DNA from 4 places in the Streptomyces sp. NPDC053750 genome. Region 2 is predicted to be linked to each of the others. Evidence: riboswitches for the same ligand, from Rfam matches in the RefSeq annotation. Region 2 holds a riboswitch; each other region holds the start of a gene.

Region 1 (3,905 bases), on a different contig from region 2:
CAACAAGCCAATGACCTCGAACGATTGCCTGGGTAAATGGAAAGCTTCTCGCTGATCCTCGCGATTGTGGTGGTAACCGCACTCGCGTTCGATTTCACGAACGGTTTCCACGACACCGCGAACGCGATGGCAACGACCATTTCGACCGGTGCACTCAAGCCCAAGGTGGCGGTGGCCATGTCCGCCGTCCTCAACCTTGTGGGCGCCTTTCTCTCGGTGGAGGTCGCCAACACGATCTCCAAGGGTCTCGTCGACGAGACCGGCATCCGTCCCGAGGTCATCTTCGCCGCCCTGGTCGGCGCGATCCTCTGGAATCTGCTGACGTGGCTGGTCGGACTGCCGTCCAGCTCCTCGCACGCCCTCATGGGCGGTCTGATCGGTGCCGCCGTCGCCTCGGCCGGCGTCGGCGCGGTCCACGGCGACGTGCTCGTCACCAAGGTGCTCCTGCCGGCGATCGCCGCCCCGATCGTCGCGGGCGTCGCGGCGATGCTGGGCTCCCGGCTGACGTACCGGCTCGGCCGCAAGGCCGACGGCAAGGCCGCCGCGAAGGGCTACCGCGCCGGGCAGATCGCCTCCGCCGGCCTGGTCTCGCTGGCCCACGGCACCAACGACGCCCAGAAGACGATGGGCATCATCACCCTCGCCCTGGTCGCCGGCGGCGCCCTCGCCCCCGACTCCGACCCGCCCATGTGGGTCATCCTGTCCGCGGGCGTCGCCATCGCGCTCGGCACCTACCTCGGCGGCTGGCGCATCATCCGCACCATGGGCAAGGGCCTGACCGACCTCCAGCCGCAGCAGGGCTTCGCCGCCCAGACCAGCGCCGCCACGGTCATCCTGGCCTCCTCCCACCTCGGCTTCTCCCTCTCCACCACGCACTCGGTCTCCGGCGCCGTGATGGGCGCGGGCCTCGGCCGCAAGGGCGGTGTGGTCCGCTGGTCCACGGCCACCCGGATGTTCGTCGCCTGGGGTCTGACCCTGCCGGCCGCGGCCCTGGTCGCCGCGCTCGCCGAGTGGGTCTGCGGCTTCGGCGACTGGGGCACGGCGCTCGTCGCGGGCTTCCTGGTCGTCTCCAGCGCCGCCATCTGGAAGATCTCCCGCCGCGAGGTCGTCGACCACACCAACGTCGTCGACGTCGACGAGCCCGAGCCGGCCGGCGTGGTCACCACGGCCATGGCCGCCGTGTCCCCGCCCCCGACGGGCACGACCGAGGAGCCGGCGGCCACCGTCCCGGCCCCGGCGCACGAAACCAAGGCCGCGGCCGCCCCGTCGCCCGCCACCACCGTCTGAGCCGGAAGAGAACCTCCATGAGCATCGACTGGGCAGCCCTCGGCTCCGTCTTCGGGGTCAGCCTCGTGGTCACCGTGGCCCTGGTGGGCCTGTTCACCCTCGGCATCGCCGGCCTCTCCCGCCAGGAGCGGGCCGCCGCCGAGGGAGGCTCCGCGGGCCTCGCGGTCACCGGCGCGTACGCGTGCTTCGCGGCCTGCGCGGCGGCGGTGGCGTACGGCATCTACCTGATCGTCGCCTGACCCTCGACGGACTCACCGCACACGCCGACGAGGCGGGGCGCGGGACGGACTGCAACCGTCCCGCGCCCCGCCTCTTTCCGTGCCGGCGCACACCGCCCGCGTGTGGGCCTTCGCACACTCCCCCGTCGCAGGTCAACGCCAGGTTGACGGGTGTTCGCGGGCCGTGGTGGACTTCCGGAGCCATCTACGGCGGCAGGAGAGGAAGCCCGGTGCGAATCCGGCGCGGTCCCGCCACTGTGACCGGGGAGCAGATCCCCGGGAGCCAGGAACTCTCACCGCCGGTCTCTTCGAACCAGGGCGTGGACACCCTGAGTGAGGACGCAACGCGATGCTCGGCTGCCGATCGACGTTCAGTACCAGGTACCTGCCTGACCGTGTGACCGGCTGAGCCCGTGCCTGCCGAACGCGTCTTCGCGTACGGCGCCGCCGCCGGCCTCCTCGGTGACCTCCTCCTCGGTGATCCACGCCGTGGACACCCGGTCGCCGCGTTCGGTCGTGCCGCGGGTGCCGTGGAACGGGTGCTGTGGCGTGACCACCGGGGCTGGGGCGCGCTGCACACCGCCGTGTGCGCCGGTGGCGCCGCCACCCTCGGGCTGGCCGCCTCCCGTGCCGTACGCCGCTCCCCCGTCGCCTCCGTCGCCCTGACCGGCGCCGCCACCTGGGCGGTCGTCGGCGGGACCTCGCTCGCCCGGGAGGCGCGCGCCGTCGGGCGGGCCCTGGAGTCCGGGGACGTCGAGGCGGCCCGGGCCCGGCTGCCCCACCTGTGCGGGCGCGACCCGCAGGCCCTGGACGCCGACGGGATCGCCCGCGCGGTCGTGGAGTCCGTCGCCGAGAACACCTCGGACGCGGTGGTGGGCGCGCTGGTGTGGGGCGCCGTGGGCGGAGTGCCCGGGCTGCTCGGCTTCCGGGCCGTGAACACCCTGGACGCCATGGTCGGCCACAAGTCCCCCCGGTACCGGCGGTACGGCTGGGCCTCGGCCCGGCTCGACGACCTGGCCGGCTGGCCGGGGGCCCGGCTGACCGCCGTACTGGCCACGGTGGCCGGCGGCGACCCGCGGGGCGCCGTACGGGCCTGGCGCGCGGACGCCGCCCAGCACCCCAGTCCCAATGCCGGGCCCGTCGAGGCGTCGTTCGCGGGCGCCCTGGGCGTGCGGCTCGGCGGGACGCTCTCCTACGGCGGGCGGGTCGAACACCGGCCCGTCCTCAACGGGGCGGCGGGGCGCGCCGTCCGCGCCGGTAGCGGCGACATCGACCGGGCCGTGCGGCTCTCCCGGCGCGTGGGCTGGCTGGCGCTGGGCGTGTGCGCGGGCGCGCGGCTGCTCGGCCGCCGGGTTCTCACGAAGGGACGTACGTCATGAGCGGTGGCCTCCTCGTCGCCGGCACCACCTCCGACGCCGGCAAGAGCGTCGTCACCGCCGGGATCTGCCGCTGGCTGGTGCGGCAGGGCGTGAAGGTCGCGCCCTTCAAGGCGCAGAACATGTCCCTCAATTCGTTCGTGACCCGCGAGGGCGCCGAGATCGGGCGGGCGCAGGCCATGCAGGCCCAGGCGTGCCGGGTGGAGCCGACCGCGCAGATGAACCCGGTGCTGCTCAAGCCGGGCGGCGAGCGCAGCAGCCAGGTCGTGCTGCTCGGCAAGCCGGTCGGCGAGATGAGCGCCCGCGGCTACCACGGCGGACGGCAGCAGCAGTTGCTCGGCACCGTGCTGGACTGTCTGGCCGAACTGCGGGGCACGTATGACGCGGTGATCTGCGAGGGGGCGGGCAGTCCGGCCGAGATCAACCTGCGCCGGACCGACATCGTGAACATGGGGATCGCCCGGGGCGCCGGGCTGCCCGTGCTGGTGGTCGGCGACATCGACCGGGGCGGGGTCTTCGCCTCGTTCTTCGGGACGGTGGCGCTGCTCGCGCCCGAGGACCAGGCGCTGGTGGCCGGGTTCCTCGTCAACAAGTTCCGCGGTGACGTGTCGCTGCTGGAGCCGGGTCTTGAGATGCTGCACGGGCTCACCGGGCGGCACACGTACGGTGTCCTGCCCTTCCGGCACGGGCTCGGCATCGACGAGGAGGACGGGCTGCGGGTCTCTCTGCGCGGGACCGTGCGGGAGTCCGTCGTCGCGCCGCCGGTCGGCGAGGACGTGCTGCGGGTCGCCGTCTGCGCGATCCCGCTGATGTCCAACTTCACGGACGTGGACGCGCTGGCCGCCGAACCGGGTGTCGTGGTGCGGTTCGTGGACCGGCCGGAGGAGCTGGCCGACGCCGACCTCGTGATCGTGCCGGGGACGCGGGGCACGGTCCGGGCGCTTCAGTGGTTGCGGGAGCGGGGGCTCGCGGACGCGATCGCACGCAGGGTGGCCGAGCGGCGGCCCGTGCTCGGCATCTGCGG
Region 2 (3,905 bases):
CCCAGTTGACGCCGCCGAGGCCGCCCAGGGTCCAGGCGAGGACCGCGCGGGCCTCGTTGCCCCGGTCGGTGGTGAGCAGCAGCAGATCGAGGACCGCGGTGAGCACCGCCGCGACCGCCACCCCGGACAGCACCAGCCGCGCCGAGGTGATGCGTCCGCCGGTGCGGGCGGTGGCGTACACGAGCAGAAGCGAGCCCAGGGCGCCCACGAAGGCGGCCACCGACAGGGAGACCGGCCCGAAGAGGGTGACCCCGAACACGATCACCGAGACCGCGCCGAGGGACGCCCCCGAGGAGACACCCAGCAGATACGGCTCGGCGAGCGGGTTGCGCACCAGGGCCTGCAGCGCGGTGCCGATCACCGCCAGGCCGGCGCCGGTGACCGCACCGAGCAGCACCCGCGGCGCCCGCACGTCCACCACGATGGTCTCCCGCGCCCGCGACCAGTCCGGCTCCTGCCAGTCGGCACCCAGCGCGTGCGTCACGATGCCCCACACCTGGCCGGGCGGCACCTGGACAGAGCCGATTGCGAGGCCCGCCGTGGCGGAGACCATGAGCAAGGCGGTGAGTACGAGCAGTGTGACGGCCAGCTTTGTACGGCTCACCCCTGACTCGTCGGCCTTCCGCCGTCGAACCGTCCGCTCGGCGGACGTGTCGGTGGCGGCCTGGGTCACCGGAAGCTCTCGGGGTGCAGTCCGCGGGCCAGGTCGTCGACCGCGTAGGCCGAGCGGATGCCGACCAGGGTGGCGGTCAGCGGCAGGACGACGAACCGTTTGTTCCTGACGGCGGGTACGTCGGCGAGCGCGGGCTGGGAGAGCAGGAACTTCTTCTTCTGTTCGACGCTTCCGGCGCCCGCGTAGTCGTAGATGGCGATGACTTCCGGCTTGCGCTCGACGACCTGTTCCCAGGAGACGTCGCCGAAGACGTCGTCGAGGTCGGCGAAGACGTTCTCGCCGCCGGCCAGCCGGATGAGCTCGGTGCCCAGGCTCTTGCCGCCCGCGGTGAAGGCGCTCTTGTCGCCGCTGTCGTAGACGAAGACGGGCACCTGGGGCTCGCCCTTGACGGCGGTGGTGGCCTTGTCGACGCGCGCCTTGAGGTCGGTGACCAATTCGTCCGCCCGGTCGGGCACGCCGAAGATCTTGCCGATGGTGCGGATCTCGTCGTAGGTGTCCTTCATCGTCACCCGCCTCTCGCCGCAGTACTCGCGGTTGAGGTAGGTGTCGATGCCGGCGTCGGCGAACGCCTTCCGGGAGCGGCCCTCGTTCTCGGCGAAGGCGCTGCCGTAGCCGCCGTAGACGAAGTCGGGTTCGGCGTCCAGGATCTTCTCGAACGACGGTTCCTTCTTCGCCAGTTCGGGGATCGCCTCGTAGTCCTTCTTCAGCTCGGGCAGGACGGCGGAGTCGGGGAAGGCCGTGCCGACCATGCGGTCCTTCAGGCCGAGGGCGAGCATGAGTTCCGCCGGGTGCTGGTGGATGGTGATCACCCGCGACGGCGGCCTGTCGTACGTCGTCCTCACGCCGCAGTTGTCGATGGTGACCGGGAAGCCCACGGGCACGGCCGCGGTGGCCTTCGCGTCGCCGTTGCTCTCGTCGGACGAGCCGCAGCCGGTGGTCAGCAGCAGGGATGAAAGAGCCATGGCAGCGGCCGTGGCGCGAAGGAACCCGCGCGTGTGGGCAGGGGTGAACAAGGGGGACACGTGAAGCCTCCTGGAGTCCGCGCTCCTCGGATCGGGCCCGCGACGGACCAGTGTCCTGACTCCCGGATCGGCGTTCCCTCCGCCTTCCCGCGCGGTGCGCAGTGGCATGTCGGAGGGGCGCTCCTCGGTCACAGTGGCGGGACCGTGCCGGATTCGCACCGGCTTCCTGTCTCCCGTCGCGGCGATGACCACGTGATCCTACGTTCCCCCGAGGCGACGGCAAAAGGGCGTGCGGACCCGGCCGCACGCCCCGCGCCCCCTCACGCTTCGCGGACCGCCCGGAGGACGAGCCGCTCGGCACTCTCGTCGTAGGGGCGCCCGTCGAACCCGCCGAAGACCTCCACGCGGCCGAACCCCACCTCCTCGGCCATCCGCCGCAGCTCCACCGCGCTGTACACGAACCACGTCAAGGTGGCCCGCGTCACCCGCTCGCCCCGGACCAGCACCCACTCGCTGCGCAGCCGCGCCCACTCGTCCAGCACGGTGTCGGTCTGCACCATCACGTCGTCGCCCCGCCGCACCACCTTGGGCGGGGTGACCCTGCGGGCCAGGAGCTCCTTCCCGGCGAGGTCCAGGACGAGCGTGCCGCCGGGCGCCAGACAGGTATGCATGGTGCGCAGCACGCGCGCGTTGTCGGCGGGATCCTCGAAGTACCCGAAGGAGGTGAACATGTTGAGGACGACGTCGAAACCGCCCGGTGCCTCGTACTCGCGTGCGTCGGCCCGCACGTACGTCACCTCGACACCGGCGTCGGCCGACCGCTTGTGTGCCCGGTCCAGCATGGCCGGGCTCAGGTCCACTCCGGTCACGCGGTAGCCGCGGCGGGCGAGCGGCACGGTGAACACCCCCGGCCCGCAGCACAGGTCCAGCACGCGCGCCCCCTGCGGGAAGGCCAGCAGGGGAGAGGTGTCCAGCAGCTCCTCGGCCTGCTCGTAGCGCTGCTCGGAGAAGAGGAAGTCATGGAACTCGGTCCAGAAGTCATCGTCCTGGAATCCGCCCGTCCGTGTCATCGCGCGTCAGTGCTCCTTCATGGTCGCCGTCGGGGACAGGGGGCCGCGCCGTGCGACGGCGCAGCGTGAGCAGCAGAGGGGGAAGCAACAGACACTGGGCGGCTGCCAGCAGCCAGAACCAGCCGGTGTGCCCGGCCCGTTCACCGAGGCCGTACAACTGCCCGCCCAGCACGCCGCTCGCGCAGGCGCCCAGGCCCGCGGCCAGCCGCTGCTGGCCGAAGACCACGGCGTCGGAGCGAGGACTGCGGCGCAGCGCCTCCAGGTCGTTCTTGAGGAACAGCACGATGTCGCCCAGGGTGATCAGCGCTCCGCCCGCCAGCAGTGCCGTCCGGGTACCGGCCGCCAGCACGGCCAGGCCCGCCGCCAGGCCCGTGAAGCCGACCGCGAGGGCGAGGGCGTACGGCATGCGCCGGATCAGGTCGGAGGCGAGCGGCTGTACGACGATGACCAGCGTGAAGCAGAGCAGCAGCACCACGCTGTAGAACGCGCTGGAGGCGCGCTCGACGGCGTACACCGCCAGGAAGTGCTGGAAGTGGAAGTAGAGGTAGAACGCCAGGGCGTTGGCGACGAAGGGCAGGAGTGCCACGCTGGCCAGGAGACCCGAGGGGACCGTTTCCCTTGATCCGGTGGGGTCTTCCCCTTCTGTCCCGGGCAGCCGCGCATGTCCCACCGTGACCGCGAGGAACAGCGCCGTGACGGCCGCGAACAGCCAGCCGGGCGACGACAGGACGAACGGCCCGGCGATCAACGGGCCCACGGCCATGCCCGCGTTGAGTGCCGCGTTGCCCGCCGACAGGTACGCCGGGCGACGCTCGTCGTCGACCCCGTGCACCAGGTACGCCTTGTTCGCGGGCAGGTAGAGCGCGGCACCGCAGCACGTCAGGACCAGCGCCCAGATCGCGAGGGGTGGCCAGCGCAGGGCCAGCAGGAGCCCGGCGAAACCGGCGGTGCGTACGACGAGTGCCCACAGCATCGTGCGGCGCAGCCCGATCCGGTCCGCGAGGGCTCCGCCGACGATGCCGCCGGAGAACTGCACGAGCGATGCCACGGCCAGGACGACACCGACCGTGCCGAGCCCCATCCCGAGCCGTTCGTGCAGGAACACCGACATGAAGGGCAGGACCATGAAGCTGCCGAGCGGAATGAGGAACGAGCTGAGCAGGAGGAACCGCAGTGGGCCGGTGAGCGGGAACAGCGAGG
Region 3 (3,905 bases), on a different contig from region 2:
CTGTGGGGCGTCCCCACGGCGGCGCTGATCGCGGTGCTGGTGGCGCTGGCCCGCGAGCTGGGCCACCGGACCGTCTCCTGGACGCGGCACCGCACGGCCGTCCGCACCGTCGCCTGTGCCACCGCGGTCGGCGTCTGCCTCGCCGCGTACGCGCTGATCACCGGCCGCTCCCCGGCCGAGGCCGCGCTGTCCGGCCAGGCCACCCTCGCCGAGCTCGCCGCGCATCCGCATGCCTGGTCCGTGGGCGCGCTGGTCGCGCTGGTCGCGTGCAAGGGGCTGGCCTGGGGCATCGCGCTGGGCAGTCTGCGCGGCGGCCCGATCTTCCCCGCCGTACTGCTGGGCGCGGCGACGGCCATGGCCTGCTCCGGCCTGCCCGGCTTCGGCCCGACCCCGGCCCTCGCCCTCGGCATCTCCGCCGCCGCGGCCGCGGTGACGGGCCTGCCGCTGGCCAGCTCGGTCCTGGCGGTGCTGTTGATGGGCGGTGACGCGTACGACCAGATGCCGCTGATCGTCATCGCGTCGGTCGTCGCCTTGATCGTCTCGCAGTTGGTACGGCGTGGGGAGCCGGGGCGGGGACCCGGACCGGGGCCCGGCTCAGGACCGGGGCCGGGGCCCGAACCGGGGCCGGGGCCGGGGCCCGAACCGGGGCCGGGGCCGGGGCCCGAACCGGGACCGGGGCCGAGGCCCGAACCGGGACCGGGGCCGAGGCCGGGGCCGGGCCAGAAACCGGAGCCGGGACCGAAACCCGGGCCGGCGGCGGCCGGAGGGCCGGCGGCGGAGACGGCACCGTGACGGAGCGTCGGGCCGCCCCCGGCCGAAAGGGCCGCACCCCACCGCGTGCCACCTGGCGCGCGGCCCGGCCCTGGCTCTGGCGGGCCGGTGCCGCCGTGGCCATGGTCGTGGCCTACTTCCTGCTCCCCCTCGACCACCTGGGCCCCGAGCGCCCCGTGCTGAGCTGGCTGCTGTTCACCGTGCTGCTGATCCTCGTGGCCGTGCTGCTGGTCCGCGAGGTCCGTGACGTCCTCGTCGAGCGGCCGGGCACCCGGCCCGGTCTGTTCATCGCGCTGCTGATCGTTCTGTGCATGCACGTCTTCGCCGCCGCCTACTACACCCTCGCCAAGCAGCCGGGCCAGTTCACCGGCCTGGGCACTCGCGTCGACGCTCTGTACTTCACCGTGGTCACGCTCGCCACCGTCGGCTACGGCGACATCACCCCGCGGGGAGAGGCGGCACGGGTCGTCACCATCCTGCAGATCCTCTACACCTTCGTGTTCCTCACCGCCGCGGCGACCGCGCTGAGCCGGCGGGTGCGCGACATGGTGGTCCGGCGGACGGAACGGGACCCACCTGAACAACGTGACTGACGGCTCTTTGCGCAGCCCCGAGGCCTGCGAGCCGGGCGGGCACGGAGTCCGGCCGGCGCGGAGGCCCGCTTGTCACCACCCCCGTGGGAGCACTACTGTCGCCACGCCTTGGTGAACGGGAAATCCGGTGTGATGCCGGTGCGGCCCTCGCCACTGTGAATCGGGAAGTCCGGCTCCGGCCCTCGCGGGCAGCCACTGGATCGCTTGCGATCCGGGAAGGCGGAGCACGGGCGTGTGGTACCCGTCAGCCAGGAGACCGGCCAAGGCGCGTCGTCCATCCACGAGGTGCTGGAGAGGGTCTGCTGAGCCATGCACATAGCCGAGGGCTTTCTGCCACCGGCGCACGCGATCGCCTGGGGTGTCGCGTCCGCGCCGTTCGTCGTCCACGGAGTACGGTCACTCACCCGTGAGGTCAGGGAGCACCCGGAGAGCACGTTGCTCCTCGGCGCCTCCGGGGCCTTCACGTTCGTGCTGTCGGCCCTGAAACTGCCGTCCGTCACCGGAAGTTGTTCGCACCCCACCGGCACCGGTCTGGGCGCCATCCTGTTCCGGCCGCCGGTCATGGCGGTGCTGGGCACCATCACCCTGCTCTTCCAGGCGCTGCTGCTCGCGCACGGCGGGCTCACCACGCTCGGTGCCAACGTCTTCTCGATGGCGATCGTCGGCCCCTGGGCCGGATACGCGGTCTACAGACTGCTGCGCCGCTACGACGTGCCGCTGATGGTCACGGTGTTCTGCGGGGCGTTCGTCGCCGACCTGTCCACCTACTGCGTCACCAGCGTGCAGCTGGCGCTGGCCTTCCCGGACCCGGGCAGCGGGTTCCTGGGCGCGCTCGGCAAGTTCGGGTCCATCTTCGCCGTCACACAGATCCCGCTCGCGGTGAGCGAGGGCCTGCTCACGGTGGTCGTGATGCGGCTGCTGGTGCAGTCCAGCAAGGGTGAACTGACCCGGCTGGGCGTGCTGTTGACGAAGACGGGGACCACGGGAGCCAAGGGGACCAAGGGACAGGCGGTGGCCCGATGAGTCGCAACGCGAAGATCAACGCCCTGCTGCTGCTCGCCGTGGCCGCGCTCGCGGTGCTGCCGCTGGTGCTGGGCCTCGGCGACCACAAGGAGGAGCCGTTCGCCGGTGCCGACGCCGAGGCGGAGACGGCGATCACCGAGATCGAGCCGGACTACGAGCCGTGGTTCTCCCCGCTGTACGAGCCGCCGTCCGGGGAGATCGAGTCGGCGCTGTTCGCCGTGCAGGCCGCGATCGGTGCGGGGGTGCTGGCGTACTACTTCGGGCTGCGCCGGGGCCGGCGACAGGGCGAGGCGCGGGCAGTGGAGGCGCTGCGGGACGCCCCCGCGGGGGACTGAGTGCTGCCGATCGACGCGGCGGCGCACAGCAGTCGGTGGCGCCGCCGCCATCCCGTGGACAAGGCCGTGCTCGGTCTCGGCCTGACCGTGCTGGCGATCTCCCTGCCGGCCTGGCCGGGCGCGGCGCTGGTGCTGGTCACCGCGCTCGCCGTACTGCTCGGTCCGGCGGGTGTGCCGGGACGCCGGCTGTGGCGGGCGTACCGGGTGCCGCTGGGCTTCTGCGTGACCGGGGCGCTGCCGCTGCTGGTGCAGGTCGGGGGTCCGGACGGGTTCCTGACGGCGGCGGACGGCGGCCCGGTGCGCGCCGGTGAGCTGCTGCTGCGCACCTCGGCGGCCTCCCTCGGGGTGCTGCTGTTCGCGTTCACCACGCCGATGTCCGACCTGCTGCCCCGTCTGGTGCGGGCCGGGGTGCCGGCGCCGGTGGTCGACGTGGCGCTGGTGACGTACCGCATGAGTTTCCTGCTGCTGGACTCGATGCGGCGGATCCGTGAGGCGCAGGCCGCGCGGCTGGGCCACACCACGCGGGCCGCAGCGTGGCGTTCGCTCGGCGGGCTGGGCGCCACGGCGTTCGTGCGGGCCTTCGACCGGGCGACGCGGCTCCAGTCGGGGCTCGCGGGGCGCGGCTACGACGGCACCCTGCGCGTCCTGGTCCCCGAGGCCCGCGTCTCCGTGCCCTTCACGGCGGCGAGCGTCGCGCTGCTGGCGGCGCTGGCCGCCCTCACTTTCGTACTGGAAAGGCCACTGTCGTGAGCGAGACGATCGAGACGACGGCGACGACCGCGTCGGTGCTGGTTGCCCTGCGCGGCGTGTCCTTCGGGTACGAGGAGGGCCCGGAGGTGCTCACCGGCCTGGACTTCGCGGTGCGCGAGGGGCGCGCGCTCGCGCTGCTGGGCCCCAACGGCAGTGGCAAGACCACGCTGATGCGGCTGCTCAGCGGCGGACTGCGGCCGCACGCCGGGACGTTGACGGTCGACGGGGCGCCGGTGACGTACGACCGCAAGGGACTGACCCGGCTGCGGACCACGGTGCAGCTGGTGGTGCAGGACCCGGACGACCAGCTCTTCGCCGCGTCCGTCGGCCAGGACGTGTCCTTCGGGCCGCTGAACCTCGGCCTGTCCGACGGGGAGGTCCGCTCCCGGGTCGACGAGGCGCTCGTCGCGCTGGACATCGCCGCGCTGGCCGA
Region 4 (3,905 bases), 380 kb from region 2:
CGATCCTCACCCGGCTGCTGGAGAAGGGCGCGGTCGCCCGCGAGCGCGCGGGCCGGTCCTTCGCCTGGACACCCGCCTCGGACCAGGCGGGCCTGGCCGCGCGCAAGATGCGCAAGGTCCTGGACGCCGAGAGCGACCGGGAAGCGGTGCTGGCCAGCTTCGTCACCGGCCTCGAGCCGGACGACGAGCGGCTGCTGCGCGAACTGCTGGGGCACGCGCGTGACGCGGGGGAAGACTGACGCCTCATGGGGGTCTTCGTCTTCCTGCCCCTGGTCCTGCCGCTGACGGCATGGCCGATCGCCCGGCTGGCCGAACAGCATCTGCACCCGCGGACCGCGACCAGGCTGCTCACCGCCGTCGCCGCGGTGATGGCCCTGTGCAGCACGGTGTGCCTGGCCCTGGTGATGGTGGTGGGCACCGCTCAGCTGCCGGGCAACCCCCTGCCCGACGGCTGGTCGGACCCCGAGGTCCGGGCGGCGGTGCCGTACGACGAGGTCGTCGGCAAGGCCGCGATCCCCGCACTGTGCGCCGTGGTGGTGGCCTCGGCGCGGGCCCTGTGGCGGCACGGCCGGGTGCGCCGCCGTGCCCACCGCGCGCTGGCCGGACTGCCGGGCACCGGCGTGGCCGTGCTTCCGGACGACGTGCCGTACGCGTACGCGCTGCCCGGCGGACGCCGGGACCGTGTGGTGGTGAGCACGGCCCTGCTCGACTGCCTCGAACCGGCCGAGCGGCGCGCGCTGTTCGCCCACGAGCGGGCCCATCTCGCCGCCCGGCACCACCGCTTCCTGCTCGCCGTCCGGCTCGCCGCGCTGGCCAACCCGTTCCTGCGGCCCCTGCGGAGCGCCGTGGCCTATACGGCGGAGCGGTGGGCGGACGAGGCCGCCGCGCGGACCGTCGGAGACCGCCGTGCGGTGGCGACCGCGATCGGCAAGGCGGCCCTCGTCTCCCGGGGCACTCCGGTCGCCACCCTCGCCGGCCTCGCGGCGCCCGGCCCGGTGCCGCGCCGGGTGGCCGCCCTGCTGGGCCCCGCGCCGACGGTCCGCACCTGGCCCTCGGTGTTCACCTCGGTGGGCCTCGCGGCATGGGCGGCGGCCGCCGGAACCGCCGTCTCCGCGATGTCGTCCGCGAACGCCGCCGTCACCATGTTCCTCATCCTCCGCGCCGCGACGCCCCTGTGACCGACCTGATCAACGGCAGGTGACCCTGTGGTAGCTTGCGGGAGCCAGTCGAACCCACCTGGTGGGTCAGGGAATCCGGTGAGAATCCGGAGCTGACGCGCAGCGGTGAGGGGGACGGGCGGGACACGGGCCACTGGGCGGCACACGCCGTCCGGGAAGGCGTCCCGACCGGTCGATCCCGAGTCCGAAGACCTGCTGGCACCCGCGCGCGGTACGGCGCGGGCCGCACCGTACGAACGGGCTTCGCGCATGAGCCCTCGACGCCAGAGGATCTTCCTTGCCCGCACGCCCCGTCGGCTCCCGCCGCATCGCCCGCTTCCCCCGTTCCCGCCGTTCGCTCCGTGGTCCCGTCCTGTTGCTGTCCGGCGCCCTGCTGGCGTCCGCCTGCGGCTCCGGAGCGCCCGCCACCGACTCCGCCGCGGCGGCCGGGGCCGCCGGCTATCCACGCACCGTCACCGACTGCGGGCAGGAGGTGAAGATCACCGCGCCGCCCCGGCGGGCGGTCTCCCTCAACCAGGGCACCACGGAGATCCTGCTCTCACTCGGCCTCGCCGACCGCCTGGCGGGCACCGCCACCTGGACCGACCCGGTCATGAAGGGCCTGGAGAAGGCGAACGCCGGTGTGCCCCGGCTCGCCGACGACATGCCGTCCTTCGAGACGGTCCTGGACGCCGAACCCGACTTCGTCGCCGCCTCCTTCGCCTCCACCCTCGGCACCGGCGGCGTCGCCACCCGCGAGCAGTTCACCGAACTGGGCGTGCCGGCCTACCTGTCCCCGTCCGACTGCGTCGGCAAGGACAACAGCGGCGACGGCGACGGCAGCCGCAGCGAGCCACTGACCATGGAGACCGTGTACGGCGAAGTCCGCGACCTCGCCCGGGTCTTCGACGTCGAGGAGCGCGGCGAGAGGCTGGTCGCCGACCTCAGGGCCCGCGTCGACAGGGCGACCGCGGGCATCGACGCCTCCGGCGTCACCGTCATGTACTGGTTCGCCAACTCCACCTCGCCCTACCTGGCGGGCTGCTGCGGCGCCCCCGGCATCATGACCCGCGCGGTCGGCGCGAAGAACGTCATGGACGACACCCGCGAGGAATGGCCGCAGATCGGCTGGGAGACCGTCGCCGACCGCGACCCCGACGTCCTGGTCCTCGGCGACCTCACCCGCAGGTCCCAGACCGCCGAAACGGCAGCGAAGAAGATCGAGTTCCTGGAGTCCCACCCCGTCACCAGGAACATGACCGCCGTCCGGAAGAAGCGGTACGTGCTGCTCAGCGGACAGGCCATGAACCCCACCGTCCGCACCGTCGAGGGCGTGGAGAAGCTGGCGGCGGCGCTGCGCTCCCACGGGCTCACCAAGTGACCTCCGCCCTACGCCCGACCGGCCGCCGGTACCCCGTGTGGACGGCCGCCGGGATCGCCGCCCTGTGCGCCTCCGTGGCCGTCGCCGTCACCATCGGCCCGGCGGACGTCGGCGTCACGGAGGTGTGGTCCGTGGTCGTCGCCCACCTCGGCGGCAGCCCCGGCGCCGCGGACGTCACGCCGATCCGCGACGGCATCGTCTGGGATCTGCGGCTGCCCCGCACCCTCCTCGCCGCGGTGTGCGGCGCCGGACTCGCCGTGTGCGGGGCCGTACTCCAGTCCCTGCTGCGCAACCCGCTCGCCGACCCCTTCGTTTTGGGCGTCTCCTCCGGCGCCTCGACCGGGGCCGTCCTGGTCGTCGTCCTCGGCGTGGGCGGTGGCGCGCTGTCCGTCTCGGGCGGCGCCTTCCTCGGGGCGGTGTGCTCGTTCGCGCTGGTGATGCTGCTGAGCCACAGCCTGGGCGGCTCCACGGACCGTGTGGTGCTCGCGGGCGTGGCGGCGATGCAGCTGTTCTCGGCGCTCACCTCCTTCGTGGTGATGACCGCGGCCGACGCCGAGACCACCCGCGGCGTGCTGTTCTGGCTGCTCGGCTCGCTCGGCGGCGCGGACTGGACGGATGTATGGACCGGCACCGCGGTCCTGCTGCCGGTCCTGGCCGTGTGCCTCGGGTACGCCCGGACGCTGGACGCCTTCGCCTTCGGCCAGGACGCCGCGGCCACGCTCGGCGTCCACGTCGCCCGCACCCGGCTGGTGCTGCTGTGCGCCACCGCACTGCTCACCGCGGCCCTGGTCGCCTCGGCCGGCGCCATCGGCTTCGTCGGCCTGGTACTGCCGCACGCCGTACGGGCGCTGACCGGCCCCGGCCACGCCCGGATGTTGCCGGTCTGCGCGCTCGCCGGTGCGGTGTTCCTGGTCTGGGTCGACACCCTGGCCCGTACCGTCCTCGAACCCCAGGAGGTCCCGGTGGGCGTGGTGACCTCGCTGATCGGTGTGCCCGTCTTCGTGCTCGTACTCCATCGCACCCGGAGGGCACGGTGACGCTGAGCGCCGAGCGGGTCTCCCGCGCCGCCGGCGGGCGGCTGATCCTGGACGGCGTCAGCCTGAGCCCCCGGGCCGGCGCGACGACCGGTCTGCTCGGCCCCAACGGCTCGGGCAAGTCCACCCTGCTGCGGCTGCTCTCCGGCGTCCTCGCCCCGGCCGGCGGCGTCGTCACCCTCGACGGCCGCCCGCTGGACCGGGTGGGCCGCCGGGACGTCGCCCGGCGGGTGGCCGTGGTCGAGCAGCAGGCGGACACCCAGGTCGAGCTGACCGTGCGGGACGTGGTCCGGCTCGGCCGGATCCCGCACCGCCGCGCCTGGGTCCCGGCCT

What was found. Region 2 has a riboswitch for cobalamin ahead of ACIGO6_RS05980 (ABC transporter substrate-binding protein). Riboswitches for the same ligand answer to the same signal wherever they lie in the genome.
Region 1: it holds a riboswitch for cobalamin, as region 2 does, so the genes downstream of both, ACIGO6_RS32775 (cobalamin biosynthesis protein) here and ACIGO6_RS05980 (ABC transporter substrate-binding protein) in region 2, are expected to answer to the same signal.
Region 3: it holds a riboswitch for cobalamin, as region 2 does, so the genes downstream of both, ACIGO6_RS10820 (energy-coupling factor ABC transporter permease) here and ACIGO6_RS05980 (ABC transporter substrate-binding protein) in region 2, are expected to answer to the same signal.
Region 4: it holds a riboswitch for cobalamin, as region 2 does, so the genes downstream of both, ACIGO6_RS07760 (ABC transporter substrate-binding protein) here and ACIGO6_RS05980 (ABC transporter substrate-binding protein) in region 2, are expected to answer to the same signal.

The regions. Positions count from the first base shown of each region.
Region 1 covers NZ_JBITXB010000016.1:56,319-60,223, forward strand. Annotated here, with positions in the region: gene ACIGO6_RS32765 (anion permease) at 37-1,287, shown strand; gene ACIGO6_RS32770 (hypothetical protein) at 1,305-1,526, shown strand; cobalamin riboswitch at 1,676-1,819, shown strand; gene ACIGO6_RS32775 (cobalamin biosynthesis protein) at 1,919-2,884, shown strand; gene ACIGO6_RS32780 (cobyric acid synthase) at 2,881-3,905, shown strand, end outside.
Region 2 covers NZ_JBITXB010000002.1:125,267-129,171, forward strand. Annotated here, with positions in the region: gene ACIGO6_RS05975 (FecCD family ABC transporter permease) at 1-673, opposite strand, end outside; gene ACIGO6_RS05980 (ABC transporter substrate-binding protein) at 670-1,635, opposite strand; cobalamin riboswitch at 1,744-1,865, opposite strand; gene ACIGO6_RS05985 (class I SAM-dependent methyltransferase) at 1,956-2,705, opposite strand; gene ACIGO6_RS05990 (MFS transporter) at 2,674-3,905, opposite strand, start outside.
Region 3 covers NZ_JBITXB010000003.1:310,851-314,755, reverse strand. Annotated here, with positions in the region: gene ACIGO6_RS10830 (chloride channel protein) at 1-792, shown strand, start outside; gene ACIGO6_RS10825 (potassium channel family protein) at 894-1,364, shown strand; cobalamin riboswitch at 1,457-1,644, shown strand; gene ACIGO6_RS10820 (energy-coupling factor ABC transporter permease) at 1,674-2,387, shown strand; gene ACIGO6_RS10815 (energy-coupling factor ABC transporter substrate-binding protein) at 2,384-2,722, shown strand; gene cbiQ (cobalt ECF transporter T component CbiQ) at 2,723-3,472, shown strand; gene ACIGO6_RS10805 (ATP-binding cassette domain-containing protein) at 3,469-3,905, shown strand, end outside.
Region 4 covers NZ_JBITXB010000002.1:504,924-508,828, forward strand. Annotated here, with positions in the region: gene ACIGO6_RS07750 (BlaI/MecI/CopY family transcriptional regulator) at 1-239, shown strand, start outside; gene ACIGO6_RS07755 (M56 family metallopeptidase) at 246-1,178, shown strand; cobalamin riboswitch at 1,207-1,393, shown strand; gene ACIGO6_RS07760 (ABC transporter substrate-binding protein) at 1,456-2,538, shown strand; gene ACIGO6_RS07765 (FecCD family ABC transporter permease) at 2,535-3,575, shown strand; gene ACIGO6_RS07770 (ABC transporter ATP-binding protein) at 3,572-3,905, shown strand, end outside.